Regions from separate parts of the Gracilibacillus saliphilus genome, predicted to be linked through region 4. Evidence: predicted binding sites of a transcription regulator. Region 4 holds the regulator's gene; each other region holds the start of a gene.
What was found. The regulator Rex, encoded in region 4, represses fermentation and respiration genes when NADH is low (regulators of the CRP and FNR family bind a similar motif). The targets are predictions, from matches to a motif close to TTGTGAAATATTTCACAA.

Region 1: the regulator Rex is predicted to act here: its motif matches at 1,372-1,389, upstream of pflB (formate C-acetyltransferase).
Region 2: the regulator Rex is predicted to act here: its motif matches at 1,621-1,638, upstream of GHT08_RS13225 (cytochrome C oxidase subunit II).
Region 3: the regulator Rex is predicted to act here: its motif matches at 2,453-2,470, upstream of GHT08_RS12445 (nitrate/nitrite transporter).

What each region holds. Positions count from the first base shown of each region.
Region 1 is NZ_WJEB01000031.1:13,678-17,901, forward strand. It holds gene GHT08_RS17050 (iron-containing alcohol dehydrogenase) at 79-1,245, opposite strand; gene pflB (formate C-acetyltransferase) at 1,468-3,729, shown strand; gene pflA (pyruvate formate-lyase-activating protein) at 3,757-4,224, shown strand, end outside.
Region 2 is NZ_WJEB01000019.1:96,102-100,325, forward strand. It holds gene GHT08_RS13210 (LLM class flavin-dependent oxidoreductase) at 1-275, opposite strand, end outside; gene GHT08_RS13215 (RluA family pseudouridine synthase) at 277-975, opposite strand; gene GHT08_RS13220 (cupredoxin domain-containing protein) at 1,145-1,525, opposite strand; gene GHT08_RS13225 (cytochrome C oxidase subunit II) at 1,698-1,823, shown strand; gene GHT08_RS13230 (cytochrome c oxidase subunit II) at 1,919-2,380, shown strand; gene GHT08_RS13235 (cbb3-type cytochrome c oxidase subunit I) at 2,393-4,072, shown strand.
Region 3 is NZ_WJEB01000016.1:52,819-57,042, reverse strand. It holds gene ahpF (alkyl hydroperoxide reductase subunit F) at 1-1,491, opposite strand, end outside; gene ahpC (alkyl hydroperoxide reductase subunit C) at 1,679-2,242, opposite strand; gene GHT08_RS12445 (nitrate/nitrite transporter) at 2,534-4,027, shown strand.
Region 4 is NZ_WJEB01000057.1:2,751-6,974, forward strand. It holds gene GHT08_RS21560 (ABC-F family ATP-binding cassette domain-containing protein) at 1-1,213, opposite strand, end outside; gene GHT08_RS21565 (redox-sensing transcriptional repressor Rex) at 1,383-2,030, shown strand; gene GHT08_RS21570 (YdiK family protein) at 2,073-2,282, opposite strand; gene GHT08_RS21575 (CPBP family intramembrane glutamic endopeptidase) at 2,287-2,997, opposite strand; gene groES (co-chaperone GroES) at 3,299-3,583, shown strand; partial or broken gene groL (chaperonin GroEL) at 3,653-4,224, shown strand, end outside.

The sequences.
Region 1 (4,224 bases), on a different contig from region 4:
AAAAACGGGAGTTATTCTGTTAAATAACGCACTCATTTCGTTTCGCTAAGGATCAGTGTGGTCCTTATCCCTAGCTTATTATAGAGAAGCTTTATAGATGGCGATCGCATCTTCACGGTTCAGTTTTTTGAAGTTACCAAATTCAGGTCTAGCGATCACTGTTTTATCAGCCATTTCCTCGATACTGTCTTCGCCAATATCATAATCAGCCAAGCGGGAAGGTGCTTCGATACTATTCCAGAATGCACGAAGTTTAGCTATTCCTTCTAAGCCAACTTCTTTATCTGATTTACCACTTGGATCCACATCAAATACACGGACAGCTAATTGTTTAAAACGACTTACGTTTTCATCGATTGCATACTCCATCCAATGTGGAAAGAGAATCGCAAGACCACCACCGTGTGGAATGTCATGTACAGCTGAAACAGCATGTTCTAAGTTATGTGTTGCCCAGTCTCCATGATATCCCATATTTACCATACCATTTAATGCCATCGTACCATTATATAAGACTGTTGCGCGAAGGTCTTCATTTTCAAGATCTTCTAATAACTTTGGAGCTGTTTCTACCATCGTTTGTAGAATTCCTTCTACCATACGATCTTGTAACAATGTATTTTCATCATGATGGAAATAATGTTCAAGCGCATGTGACATAATATCGACCATGCCATAGATTGTTTGGTCTTTCGGTACTGTTTTGGTGAAATTAGGATCTAAAATCGAGAAAGTAGGGTAAGTATATGGGCTTCCCCAACCATGTTTTTCATTTGTTTCCCAATTTGTGATGACAGATCCTGCATTCATTTCAGATCCGGTTGCTGCCAGTGTTAAAACCGTACCAAATGGAAGTGCACCAGTAGGAGTTGCTTTCTTAGTTACAATATCCCAAATATCATCTTCAGATTTAGCACCTGCAGCGATTGCTTTCGTACAGTCAATTGTACTTCCGCCACCAACAGCAAGGATGAAATCTATTTTTTTATCTTTACAAATTCCGATTCCTTTACGTGCAGTAGTGACACGAGGATTTGGTTCGACACCACTCAATTCAAATACATTCTTATTTTCTTTCTTCAATATATCGATTACTTGGTCGTATAAGCCATTGCGTTTAATGCTTCCGCCACCGTAGACTAGCAGAATATTATCACCGTAATGTTGTAATTCTGTTTGTAAGTTCTCTAATTGCCCTTGACCGAAATATAATTTCGTCGGGTTGTGAAACATAAAGTTTTGCATTTGTTTGCCTCCTCCTAAATCAACATACACCATTAAATATTGCAATAATTTTAGTATGTGTAAAGTATTATGCTTCATGTTTCCAAATGTGAACAAATTCTGAAACCTTATAAGAAAACCATAATTTTGTTCACTATTTCACATGACAAAAATAAACGAAAGGCATATACTAGTAATATAAACATGCTCAATGTTGAACAATATAAAGAGGAGGAAGATAATATGAAAGTAGAAGAACGAGTAGATCAAACGAAGGTAGCTTGGCAAGGTTTTACTCCAGGCCGTTGGCAGGAAGAAATCGATGTGCGAGACTTCATTATCAAAAACTTCACTTTGTATGATGGGGATGAATTATTTTTAGCGGATGCAACAGAGAATACACTTAAATTGTGGGAACAAGTGATGGAATTGACGAAACAAGAGCAAGAGAACGGTGGTGTTTACAACTTAGATACTGAGATTGTTTCGACCATTACTTCACACGGGGCAGGTTATCTAGACAGAACGAAAGAAAAAATAGTAGGTGTACAGACAGATCAGCCTTTTAAACGTTCCTTACAGCCATTTGGAGGTATTCGTATGGCGGTAGCAGCCGCACAGTCTTATGGTTATCAAGTTGACGGAAATATTGTGAAAACATTCACAGATTACAGAAAGACACATAATCAAGGTGTTTTTGATGCATATACGAAAGAGATGTTGCTGGCTCGAAAAGCTGGCATTGTAACAGGGCTTCCAGATGCTTATGGACGCGGTAGAATTATCGGTGATTATCGTCGAGTTGCATTATATGGCGTGGATCGATTAATAGCAGAAAAGCAAGCGCAATTAGATATCATTGGTGGCAATGGTCAGATGTCGGAAGAGGTGATTAGAGACCGCGAGGAAATGACGGAACAAATTCGAGCGTTACAAGAGTTAAAGCAATTAGGAGAAATATATGGTTTCGATTTATCCCGTCCGGCGAACGATGCCCAAGAAGCAGTGCAGTGGTTATATTTAGCATATTTAGCTGCTATCAAGGAACAAAATGGAGCAGCGATGAGTTTAGGCAGAGTATCAACTTTCTTGGATGTTTATCTTGAAAGAGATTTAGCAGAAGGATATTTGACAGAGCAGCAAGCACAAGAGTTGATTGACCATTTTGTCATGAAACTTCGTCTTGTTAAATTTGCAAGAACACCGGAATACAATGAATTATTTAGTGGTGACCCAACTTGGGTGACAGAGTCGCTTGGTGGCATGGCATTAGATGGACGTCCGTTAGTTACAAAAAGTTCATTCCGCTTTTTACACACATTAACTAATTTGGGACCGGCACCTGAACCAAATTTGACCGTACTATGGTCCACACGTTTGCCTGAAGCGTTTAAAAAATATTGTGCCAAGATGTCAATTGACACAAGTTCTATTCAATATGAGAATGATGACCTCATGCGAGAACAATATGGTGATGATTATGGCATCGCGTGTTGCGTATCTGCTATGCGGATCGGCAAACAGATGCAATTTTTCGGTGCTAGAGCAAACCTTGCAAAAGCATTACTATATACGATAAATGGTGGGGTAGATGAAAAATTAAAAATCCAAGTAGGACCTGCCTATGCTCCCATTACTTCTGAATACTTAGAGTATGATGAGGTGGCAGAAAAATATGATCGAATGCTAGAATGGCTTGCTGGTCTTTACGTAAATGCATTAAATGTTATTCACTATATGCATGATAAATACAGTTATGAACGATTAGAGATGGCCTTGCATGATCGGGAAGTATTTCGAACTATGGCATGTGGAATTGCAGGATTATCTGTTGTTGCGGATTCGTTAAGTGCAATCAAGTATGCCAAAGTTAAAACGATTCGAGATGAGCATGGCTTGGTAGTTGATTACGAAATCGAAGGAGACTTTCCAAAGTACGGTAATAATGATGACAGGGTAGATCAGATTGCCAAAGATCTCGTTAAGAAATTCATGAATAAAATAGCGAAACATAAAACATACCGTGGAGCAACACCAACTCAATCGATTCTTACTATTACATCCAATGTTGTATATGGTAAGAAAACTGGCAATACACCAGACGGTAGAAAAGCGGGAGAACCATTCGCGCCTGGAGCAAATCCGTTACATGGTCGTGATACGAGAGGATCATTAGCATCTCTTAGTTCTGTAGCAAAATTACCATATGAATATGCATTAGATGGTATCTCCAATACTTTTTCGATAGTACCAAGAGCGCTGGGAAAAGAAGAACAAACAAGAATAAGTAATTTAGCAGGTATGTTAGATGGTTATGCAATAAAACGAGGACATCACTTAAATGTAAATGTCTTTGAGAGAGAAACACTGATGGATGCCATGGAACATCCTGAAAAATATCCGCAACTTACCATCCGTGTCTCAGGATATGCGGTCAATTTTACTAAATTAACACGGGAACAACAAATTGACGTGATTAATCGGACGTTCCATGAAAGTATGTAAGGTTAAATAAAAAGAGAGGTGAGTATGATGATTGGAAGAATTCATTCTGTTGAAACTTGTGGTACAGTCGATGGACCTGGTTTACGGTATGTAATATTTATGCAAGGCTGTTTATTAAGATGTCAATATTGCCACAATCCAGATACTTGGACGAGAGGTGATGGAAAGAATATAACGGTAGAAGAATTAGTTGCAGATATTCAATCATACTTGCCTTTCTTTCAATCCTCAGGGGGAGGAGTTACGGTTAGTGGTGGTGAACCTTTGTTGCAAGTGGACTTTTTGACAGCTCTTTTTACTGAATTAAAGAAACTCGGAGTTCATACAACCATTGATAGTTGTGGAGGGTGCTTCTCCACTTCTCCATACTTTCTTGAAAAGCTTGATAAGTTAATCCAAGTAACAGATTTAGTTCTATTAGATTTAAAACATATTGATTTGGTAAAACACCAAGCATTAACTGGTATGTCCAATCAGCATATTTTGCGATTCGCA
Region 2 (4,224 bases), on a different contig from region 4:
AATAATCGTACAGGGTCTGCTGTATTTAATAAGGAGGTCAAGGCTGTTAATTTGATCTTACTTGTTTGCTGTGAAATGGCAGCAAGCAGCATTTGCGGCGAGGAAACAGCGTAATCCAGACGATGATGCTCACCCACACCAAATAGGTCTAAGCCTATTTGATCTGCATATCGAGCCATTTCCACTAACATATCGACTCGTTCTTTTGTTGTTATCGCTTGTGTTGTTTTCGGATCTTCTAAGATTTCAGATAAACTATACACACCAAACTCCATACTATTCTACCTCTCTCTCTTTTGTAAGCAGAGCTTTCCAATTTGACCACGGGAACTGATTAGGCGGAAAGGACACCGCACTGATTTCCTCTTTACGAACCGGGTGAAAAAGTCGTAATTCGTGCGACCATAACGCAATTTGCTGACCAGGCTTGTTTACCTTTTTCCCATATTTCTGATCGCCGTATAGCGGATATCCACGTGAAGCAAACTGAACTCGAATTTGATGTGGGCGTCCGGTATGTAAATTAATTTTTACCAAGCTCAAACCTTTATCACTAGCTAAAAGCTGATAATCAAGCACAGCTTTTTTTGCTTTTGAATTATTTTTTGACGAAACCGTGACAATATTGTGACGACGATCTTTCCACAAAAAATCGACCCATTCCTCAGCTGGCGCCGGAACCCCTCTGACAACAGCCAAATATGTTTTATCTAATTCATTTTTTCGGATTGTATCAGATAATCGGGATGCTGCCTTTGAAGTTTTCGCAAATACCATCACACCACCAACTGGTCGATCTAACCGATGGACTAGCCCTAAATAAACATTACCAGGCTTCTGATAGCGAATTTTAATATCTTCCTTTAAAATAGTGAGAAAATCCTCATCATTACTTTGATCTTTCTGTACAGGTACATTAACTGGTTTTTCCACCATTAGCAAGTGATTGTCTTCATATAAAATATGGATATTCATAAGAAACCCCTTTTTTTGTTGATAGTCATTCATACTAACATTCTAACATAAGAAGCGTTTAGAGCACCTGTTCAAAATGTTTTACTACAGCGATTTATATCCCTTCTTTTAAAAATTCTTTAAATACAAAAAGATCCCCTAACTATCGTAGGAGACCTTTTATTCTTTACTATTCTACTATTAAGGTTGCCACCATATCGTCGTGACCAGCACCACACATAATCGAACATCTAATAGTATATTCACCTGGTTCAAGTGTTGCAGTTTGAGAACCTGCGTCATCCAATGCAATATCAGTACCTTCTATTTCGATACCATGGAAACCTTCTTCGTTTGTTAAGTTTACTGTAACTTCACCGGCTGGTACGGTATATTCTTCTTGATCAAATTGCCAGTTAGATGCCTGGATATCTACTGTTTCACCATCACCGCTTGCATTTTCTCCAGCTTCTCCATCGCTATTTGAACTTCCTTCATCATCACCGCCACCACAAGCAGCAAGCACAAGTGCTAATGATAATGTCATCATGCCTAAAAGTATTTTTTTCATGATTGTTTTTCCCCTTTCTATTCCATTTTGTTTGTCAACCACTTACATCATAAATGATTGCCTACGACATTCATATGATTTTAATCACACTCAGGTTGTGATATGGCTCACTTTATAACCAATCAAAATATCCTATGCTTGAGTCAAATCCAATAGATAGGAGGTTCACAAGATGTATTCCAACACAAAGAAATCAAAGCATTCCATGTCAGGAACGATCGCCTCTGTCACTATTGTTGCTTTAATTATTATTTTGATGTGGGCAGGTGTATTTGCAATTTATATGGCTAGAGTGTGATCTATGACTCTATTATAACGATTGGTTTCTTTATTTATCTACTTTTACGTTATATTCTTCACAAAACATTCATATTTGAAGGAGGGAATAAAGCAATGAGTAAATTAGAAGAAATTTGGATGACAGCAAGTGTTGGGATTCTCGTTGTCTTTATGGTGATTGTTGGTTACCAAACGTATGCCTTAGGAATGGGACCACCAAGTCATAAAGAAACGATCGATCCACAAAAAGTTGAACAAACCGCTCCATTTGATAAACCGGGCCTAATTGATCTCGGAGACAACCAATACGAATTAGTTATGACGTTAGAAGCGTTTGCGTTTAATCCAGGAAATGTCGAAGTGCCAGTTGGAGCAGAGATCGAATTTACGATGACCTCAAAAGATGTATCACATGGTGTTCAAATTCCGGGTACAAATGTAAATGCGATGGTGTTACCTGGTCATATTCAAAAAATTACTCAAACATTTGATGAACCTGGTGAGTACTTAGTTTTATGTAATGAATATTGTGGTGCAGGTCACCAAGCAATGTTCACCACCATTACAGTGAAATAAGGAGGGGCAAAAATGGAACAGGCAAAAAATGTTGGATTGAGAGAAAAGGTAATCAGTAAATTAGGAGTTAACCCTCAAGATGCTAAAATTGCACTCACTTATTTCACCATTTCATTTGCAACATTATTAATAGGTGGTTTGTTAGGGTTAGTTCAAGGATTAGAGCGCGCAGGTCTTTATTCTTTACCGGCAGGATTTAATTATTACCAAGTCTTATCCGCACACGGACTTTTATTGTTAGTTGTTTTTACTGCTACATTCACGATTGGATACCAACTTGCGAATCTTTCCTATTCGTTTAATGGATTATTACCGAAAGTCCGCAAAGTGATATGGACTGGTATCGTATTAAAGGTAATTGGTGTTGTGCTTGCCATAACCACGATTGTTTTAGGTGAAGCATCGGTATTATACACTTTCTATCCACCTTTGGCAGCACACCCAGCATTTTACATCGGATTAGTTCTTCTAGTGTTAGGAATTTGGTCTGTAGCTTTTGGTGTATTTATCAACTATCTTCATTGGCGAAAACAGAATCCGGGTCAACCAACACCAATTCTTGCTTTCTTTGCAATGGGTGTATTTGTACTATGGTTCTTCGCAAGTCTCGGTGTAACAATTGAAGTATTTATGATTATCCCATGGGTTTTAGGATGGGTCGAAACGATTAATGTAATGGTTACAAGAACACTGTTTTGGTGGTTTGGTCACACGCTTGTTAACATTTGGTATCTTGTTGCTACTTCTGCATGGTATATTATTGTACCAAAAATTGTGGGAGGTAAACATTTCAATGAGAAACTAATTCGTTTAGTAGTTATTTTACTTGTTGTCTTAAACATTCCAGGCGGTTTCCACCATCAAATAATCGATCCAGCTATTTCAACATCAATTAAATTCTTACACGTCTTCATGAGTCTGTCGATTGCAGTACCATCCTTGATGACTGCCTTTGCCATGTTCTATGTATTAGAAAAAGCAGGACGTAAAAAAGGTGGCAAAGGATTATTTGGATGGTTTAAAAAGCTACCCTGGGGAGATGTACGTTTCCTAGCACCAATGATTGCGATGATTGCTTTTATCCCAGGTGGTGCAGGTGGTATTGTCAATACTAGTAACCAAATGAATCAAGTCGTCCATAATACAATGTGGGTTGTTGGTCACTTTCACGTCACCGTTGGGGTATCCGTTGTGCTTACGTTCTTTGGTATTTGTTACTGGTTAATCCCACATTTATCTAAGCGTCAATTAACACCAAAAATGAATAAAATTGGTGTGATTCAAACATGGATTTGGACGATTGGCATGACGATTATGGCCGGTTCCATGCATTTAGCTGGCTTAGTCGGAGATCCTCGTCGTACTTCTGATACAACATATGCTGGTCATGAAACTTCATTAAGTTGGTTGCCATATGAGTATGTCTTTGCAACTGGCGCAACCCTACTTTTAATAGGTGTCATTATTCAGGTATATGCCGTGTTTAACATGATGTTCTTTGCTCCAAAAGGAAAAACAGAATATCCAGTGGCAGAGCCGGAGGATGATCAACCGAAAGTGCCGATGTGGACAGAACGCTGGGGATTATGGGCCATTGTCTTACTTGCTGTTGTTGCAATGGCATATGTGATTCCAATTGTAGACATGATTGTTAATGCACCTCCAGGATCCCCACCGATCAAAACGTGGTAACTATTTAATGATATGCGGGGAAGGACATACTTCCCCTTGGATATCTTCATCTATCCCTAGAAGAGAGCAGGGAGCAAAATTTCTCTTCCATGGATATGGTTAGGGAAAGTACTAATCAAAGAGTTCTTCTCAGTCTCTACTCAATCTATAGC
Region 3 (4,224 bases), on a different contig from region 4:
TGCAGTAGCACCAGATCCCATTGAAATAATGATTTGCTTATAAGCGCTATTCGTACAGTCACCTGCTGCAAATACACCAGGGATACTTGTGGTACCACGCTCATCGACTACAATCTCGCCAAACTTATTTAACTCCAAGGTACCTTTCAACCATTCTGTGTTTGGAACAAGTCCAATTTGAATGAAGACACCTGCAAGCTCAATTTGTTTCTCTTCTTCTGATTCACGATCTACATATTTTAGTCCTTCGACTTTGTCAGAACCATAGATTTCAGAAGTTCTTGCGTTTGTAAGCACTGTTACATTGGATAGACTATATAGGCGGTCTTGTAAAACGTTATCTGCTTTTAATTCTGGAGCGAATTCAATCAGTGTTACATGTTTAACAATACCTGCTAGATCAATAGCTGCTTCGACACCAGAGTTTCCACCACCGATTACAGCAACATCTTTTCCTTCAAAGATGGGACCGTCACAGTGTGGACAGTATGCAACACCTTTGTTCTTGAACTCGGCTTCGCCAGGAACACCGATATTACGCCAGCGAGCACCGGTTGAAAGTACAACAGTTTTACTTTTAAGTGTTGCACCGTTTTCTAGTTCTACTTCAAAGAGATCTTTTTTCTCTAAAGATTTTGCACGCATAGAATTCATGATGTCCACATCATAATCTCGAACATGCTCTTCCATGTTAGCAACCAGCTTAGGACCTTCTGTATAAGTTGTGGTGATGAAGTTTTCAATACCAAGTGTGTCTTGTACTTGTCCACCAAAGCGTTCTGCCAATATACCAGTACGGATACCTTTACGAGCAGCGTAAATAGCAGCACTGGAACCGGCAGGGCCTCCACCAACGACTAATACATCATAAGGATCTTTATCGTTTAGCTCGGAAATATCAGCACTGCTTCCTAGTGCTTCAAGGATGCTTTCGATTGTTTGTCGACCATCAACAAACTGTTCGCCATCTAAATAAACGGAAGGAACAGCCATGATGTCTTTACTATCTACTTCCTCTTTAAAAGCAGATCCTTCTACCATTGTATGAGTAATGTCAGGATGTACAACACTCATAATGTTAAGTGCTTGAACGACATCAGGACACTTTTGGCATGATAAGCTTACATACGTTTCGAAGTTAAGTGGACCTTCTAGTTTTTTGATTTGTTCAATAATAGAATCATCCACTTTAGGTGGACGTCCACTTACTTGTAATAATGCCAACACAAGAGAAGTAAACTCATGACCAAGTGGGACACCAGCGAAAATAACGCCAGTGTCCTCGCCTGCACGATTAATACTAAAGCTAGGAGTACGGTCAAAGGAGCCTTTCTCTACTGTGATTTTATCAGACATACTTGCAATTTCATTTACTAGTTCGTCTACTTCTTTTGAAACATCGTCAGAACCGACGCTTGCCTTGATGACAATATCATTTTCTAATAGTTTCAAATATTCATTAAGCTGTGATTTTATTTCTTGATCAAGCATTTTGACCCTCTTTTCTTATATTTCTGAGAAAGAATATATGAAATGTCTACGCAAGCGCCCAGAAACTATGCGACTTCACGAATCGACCTACGATAAGTCATCATCGGTTCGCAAAGCTCACCGTGATTCCTTTATCTCAGTTGATTCTGAAGTCGCTACGTTTCTAAACGGACGCACTAAGCTTTTCTTATATTTTCCCTACTAGATCAATACTTGGTCTAAGTGTTTCGCCGCCTTCTTCCCATTTAGCTGGGCACACTTCACCAGGATTGTTACGTACGTATTGAGCTGCTTTAATTTTATTAATTAGTGAGCTTGCGTCACGACCAATACCTTCTGCATTGATTTCCGCTGCTTGGATAACACCATCAGGGTCAATAATGAATGTTCCGCGATCAGCTAAACCTTCGTCTTCGCGTAGTACATCAAAGTTTTGAGAGATGATGTGTGAAGGGTCACCAATCATTGTGTATTCGATTTTGCCAATTGCATCAGAGCTTTCGTGCCATGCCTTATGTGTAAAGTGAGTATCCGTTGATACAGAGTATACTTCTACACCTAGCTTTTGTAATTCTGCATACTGATTTTGTAGGTCTTCTAATTCTGTTGGGCAAACGAAAGTAAAGTCTGCGGGGTAGAAGCAAACAATGCTCCATTGACCTTTAAAATTTTCTTCTGTTACATCTACAAAGTCTCCTTGACGGAATGCAGATGCTTGAAATGGTAGTACTTCTTTACCGATTAATGACATAATGATTGTCCTCCTTGTGTATTTTTTTATTTTGAATACTTATTCTCTAAAAAAAGTATTCATTACACAACAATTATTATAAAATAAATTATCTTATAAGTGTAATGATACAAATGATATTTCATAAATTCGTAAAAATAAATCTATCTATTCTACCATTTTGAACGGAAAGTTCATGGTTTATTCACAATTATAAAATTATTATTAAAGATGTGAAGAAGATCACACACTTTTTAAAAGAGAGCCGATATTATGACAATAACAAAACAGTGTAAGAAAGGATGGGCGAACATGAAGAATGTGAATAAAATGCAACTACCCTTACAAACGCTTAGCCTTGTCGTCGGCTTTATGGTCTGGGTATTACTCTCATCTTTAATGAGTTTTATTAAGCAAGATATTAGCTTAACAGCAGGACAAATATCGTTTGTTACCGCAGTTCCTGTTATCTTAGGTTCTGTGTTACGAATTCCGCTAGGTTTTTACACAAATCGTTTTGGGGCACGCGGTTTATTTGTGTTAAGTTTACTTTTTTTAATTCTGCCAGTTGGTTATTTAGGCATGGCAAATAGTTTCACAGATTTAATTCTATCAGGATTATTCCTTGGTATTGGTGGAGCGGTATTCTCTGTCGGGGTTACGTCGTTACCGAAATATTATCCGAAAGAAAAACACGGATTCGTGAACGGTATTTATGGTGTTGGGAATATCGGGACGGCGATTACTTCATTTGGTGCACCAATTATCGCTGGAATGTTTGGTTGGCGAATGGCAGTATTTACATTTATTATTCCCTTATTACTGTTTGCGGTTCTCAACTTTATATGGGGAGATCGCCATGAACCAAAAGTTCAAACTTCATTAAAACAACAGATGTTAGGAGTTTATAGAAATAATAAACTATGGTTTTTAAGCTTCTTTTACTTCTTAACATTCGGGTCCTTTGTTGCTTTAACCGTTTATTTACCAAACTTTTTAGTGTCGGAATTTCAACTATCTGAAGTTGATGCCGGATTACGAACAGCAGGTTTTATTGCATTATGTACATTACTCAGACCTGTTGGCGGCTGGTTAGGAGATAAGTTTAATCCCTTTAAAGTGTTAATGTTCGTTTTTACAGGCTTAACGATTTCTGGTATTCTGTTATCTTTTTCACCAACGATACTGCTATACACAATTGGCAGTTTATCAGTGGCACTATTTGCTGGTATTGGCAATGGGACGATTTTTAAACTAGTTCCTTTATATTTCACTAAACAAGCAGGGATCGTCAATGGTATTGTGGCTGCCATGGGAGGATTAGGTGGATTTTTCCCGCCGATTATTCTCACTTTAGTTTATGATATCAATGGTCACTATGCGATTGGCTTTATGGCACTATCCCAGTTTGCACTTGCGAGTTTAATCATCATTATTTGGATGTATTATACTGATAAATTGAATTTGTCCAACTATATTGTGAATAATGCGGGACAAGGCATTTTAGTGACAGATGAAAATGGCAGAATTACAAAGATAAACCGTGCTTTTGAACGAATAACCGGTTATCGCGAAGAAGAAGTAATTGGTCAGAATCCTAATATATTAAGCTCTGGACAGCAAGATCCACGTTTTTATGGTGGAATGTGGAAGCAGTTGAAAGAGAAAGACATTTGGCAAGGTAAGATTACCAATAAGCGTAAAAGCGGAGAACTCTATACGCAATGGTTGTCCATTAGTGTGCTAAAAGATGCAGGGGATAATATAACTAATTATGTCGGAGTATTTAGTGAATTAAATGAGTGACCAGTTACCTATTGGTAGCTGGTTTTTTTCAAATGGAAAGAAACTATATAATCTCTGGTACCATCTTATTTTGAACTATGATAAGCGAAACTTGAGAATAACCAAATTGCTAGGTCTAACATTTGTTGTAGAGCAGGTCTTAGCTGAAGTGGTGGTCAAGCTGTTCAAGTATTTCATAATGGATGCTAGTGAAATGA
Region 4 (4,224 bases):
TTTGTTCTTGATCATAGTAACCAATCTGTACATTTGTTCCGAGCTGAATGTCACCTGAAGCAGGGTCTAGCTGTCCGATAATTGTCTTTAATAAGGTTGATTTTCCAACACCATTTGGTCCGACTAGTGCTACACTATCCCCACGTTCGATATGCAAGTTAAGATTTGAAAAAATGAATGGATCTGATTCTTGATAGTGAAATGCTAAATCGTTAATTTTTAACACATCGTTACCACTTCTGCGGTCAATTGTAAAAGTAAACTTGGCAGAGCTTTCTTCGCCAGCTGGTTTGTCCATCACTTCCATTTTTTCTAACTGCTTACGTCTACTTTGGGCACGTTTCGTAGTAGAAGCACGTACAATATTTTTCTGAATAAACTCTTCCATTCTTTTAATTTCACTCTGTTGTTTCTCATAGAGCTTTAGATCACGTTCATAATTTGCCGCTTTCTGTTGTAAATAATCACTATAATTGCCATGATATTTAGTTGAATGATGTCGAGATATTTCATAGACAATATTCACGGTTTTATCTAAAAAATAGCGGTCGTGAGAGACGATGACGACAGCACCTTGATAACTGTTTAAATAGCCCTCCAACCACGTTAAAGTTTGAATATCCAAATGGTTTGTAGGCTCATCTAATATGAGAATGTCAGGCTTCGTTAATAAAAGTTTCCCTAAAGCTAATCTTGTTTTTTGACCACCACTTAGTGTAGCAATCGAGGTCGTCCACATGCTTTCTGGGAAATCAAGGCCGTTTAGCACCGCTTTTATGTCCGCTTCATATTGATAACCACCCGCAAGCTTGAAGGCTTCTTGTTTTTGATCATAATTGGCAAGCAACTGCTCGTAACGATCACTATCCGCAAGTAGGTCAGGATCGCCCATTTGCTGTTCCATCTGGCGTAGAGCTTTTTCTTCCTTTTGAAAGTGTTCGAAAATCTTAAGCATTTCGTCCCAAATCGTTTCATTAGAATTTAAACCTGAGTGTTGTGCAAGATAGCCTAACGATACATCTTTCGGTTTATGAATTTCGCCTTCATCATAACTAAGTTGATTGGAAATAATATTTAAAAGAGTAGACTTTCCGGCACCATTTCGACCCACTATAGCTATACGGTCATCCCTCTTTATCTCTAATTTTATATTAGATAAGATCAGTTCAGCACCGAATCTTTTGGTTAAATTGTTTACTTGTAAATAAATCATTTGCTTTCACCTCTAATATGTTCAGTGTATCGGAAAGCAGAAACCACTGCAAGCACAGTTGTTTGGCTGTAAGTGAATTATTTCACGACATTTAACCGCTTTTCTGTTAGAATAAAAAGTAAGTAAAAACATTCACAAATCCAAACCGAACTAGTAAGGGGAATGAATGATGATGAATCAAAATAAAATACCACAAGCGACGGCGAAACGTTTGCCATTATATTATCGATTTTTAAATAATCTTCATATTCAGGGAAAGTCGCGAGTATCTTCAAAAGAATTAAGTGAAGCGATGAAAGTAGATTCTGCTACAATAAGACGAGATTTCTCCTATTTTGGTGCTTTAGGGAAAAAAGGTTATGGCTATAATGTCGAATATTTGTTGGGATTTTTCCGTAAAACATTAGATCAGGATGAAAATACTCCCGTTGCGCTAATTGGTGTAGGGAATTTAGGAACCGCTTTTTTAAATTATAATTTCACCAAAAATAATAATACAAAAATTGAAGTTGCTTTTGATGCTGATAAACGAAAGGTCGGCAAAACGATAGGGGATATTCAAGTGCACCACATTGATGATTTAGAGGGGAACTTAGAAAATATCTCTGTTGCGATTTTGACAGTACCTGTATCGGAAGCACAAAATATTACTGATCGCCTAGTGAAAACCGGCATCAGCGGTATTTTGAACTTCACACCGGCAAGAATTACAGTTCCGGAGAATGTCCGTGTACATCATATTGATTTAGCCGTAGAACTACAATCACTTGCCTATTTTATGAAGCATTATCCGTTAGAGAACGAAGGAGAAGAGTAGATATCATTACTAAAAAATAGACTCAGCTAACAGTAGCTAAGTCTATTTTTTCTTATTATCATTCGCTTTTTTTATGCGAAAATGTAGATTGATTAATCTAAACGCAACCACAAAATCAATTGTTGCAAAGGTTGCTAATAAAATGGTAATAAAGTTAAAAACAGTTTCATCTGCCGATTGGATTGCGATGTAAGTGAACAAAGCGCCTAACGCAATGTAAAAAATGGCAGACCGTAAAGGTGAAATACGCATAATACTATTGTCCTCCAATAAGAATCGTCATTAACTCTTTTATTTGATCCATTTGCTGTTCCATTTCTTCTGGATCGACAGACAGTTGACCGATTACGGCAAATGTATTCATGGACATATGCACAATAATTGGTACAAGGATTCGTTTCGTTTCAACGTAAAGAAAGGCGAACACCATTCCGACTGAAGTGTATATAAGTAAGTGTTCAAAATCATTATGAACGGCAGCGAAAATGACCCCAGATAACAACGCAGCGAAAAAGAAGTTCATTCTCTTATAGAGTGAACCAAAAATAGCTTTACGAAACACTAGCTCTTCTAGAATAGGTCCCAGTATAGAAATAATTACAATAAACAAAGGAGTTTGTCGTGCTATATTCATTAAGTCCATTGTATTTTCTGAACCAGGTGGGATTTTGAAAACTACCATTTCAATAACAACAGCAACGGCTTGTGTTATCATCACAAGGAAAAAACCTAGTACAGACCACAGTATAATGGTTCCAATTTTCTTTTGTTGTGCTTGGAAGAAATCTTGCACTTCATCCCTTATGAAATAGATAGATATCATCAAAGCTATCGCGAATGATGCAATATTCCAGTTAGCTTGGAAAGTATCCAAATCATCAATGTAGGAAACAAACGGTAGAGCCAAAAAGATGGAAAACTGCATAGCAATATACGTTATGATCAAATAAATATATTTTCTTGGCAAGTATAACGACTCCCTTAAACTCTTTTTAATGTCATGATACGTATTTTAACATAAATTTAGAATAAAATTGAAATACTTCGTCTACACATAGAAGTATGTGAGTATTTTGCTGTTCATAAGTGGAGAGTATCCTTCACTTATATAGTTAGCGACCGTGATAAATTTTTTTAAAAAACGATATTAAAATACTTGCAAAAAAAATCAGTTTTCATTATTATAATAATTGTGTTAGCACTCCTCTTGAACGAGTGCTAATAATCAACAAAATAATGAATGAGAAATTCAAGGAGGTAACGAAAAGATGCTTAAACCATTAGGTGATCGTGTCATTATTGAGCTTGTAGAGCAAGAAGAAAAAACAGCGAGTGGAATTGTTCTTCCAGATTCTGCGAAGGAAAAACCACAAGAAGGTAAGGTTGTAGCTGTTGGTTCTGGTCGTGTAACAGACAATGGAGAGAAAGTGGCACTTGAGGTTGAAGAGGGCAATACTATCATTTTCTCTAAATTTGCTGGTACAGAAGTAAAATATGAAGGTAAAGAATACTTAATTCTTCGTGAAAGTGACATTTTAGCAGTTGTAAGTTAAGTAAGATAACGAAGAGCTATAAAGATAAATAACATAACTTTTTTAAAATTTTAAGGAGGTTTTTTCACAATGGCTAAAGAATTAAAATTTAGTGAAGAAGCACGTCGCGCAATGCTACGCGGGGTAGACACACTTGCAAACGCAGTAAAAGTAACATTAGGGCCAAAGGGTCGTAACGTTGTTTTAGATAAAAAATATGGTTCACCACTAATTACAAATGACGGTGTAACGATTGCAAAAGAAATTGAATTAGAAGATAGTTTCGAAAACATGGGTGCACAGCTTGTTTCTGAAGTAGCTTCTCAAACAAATGATGTAGCTGGTGACGGTACAACAACTGCAACAGTATTAGCACAAGCAATGATCCAAGAAGGTCTTAAAAACGTTGCATCTGGTGCAAACCCAGTAGGTGTACGTCGCGGTATCGAAAAAGCGGTTGAAATCGCAACGGAAGAACTTCGTAAAGTTTCCAAACCTATCGAAGGAAAAGATTCAATTGCACAAGTAGCAGCAATTTCTTCTGCTGATGATGAAGTAGGTCAATTAATTGCAGAAGCAATGGAACGTGTGGGTAACGATGGTGTTATCACAATCGAAGAGTCTAAAGGATTCAACACAGAATTAGAAGTTGTAGAAGGTAT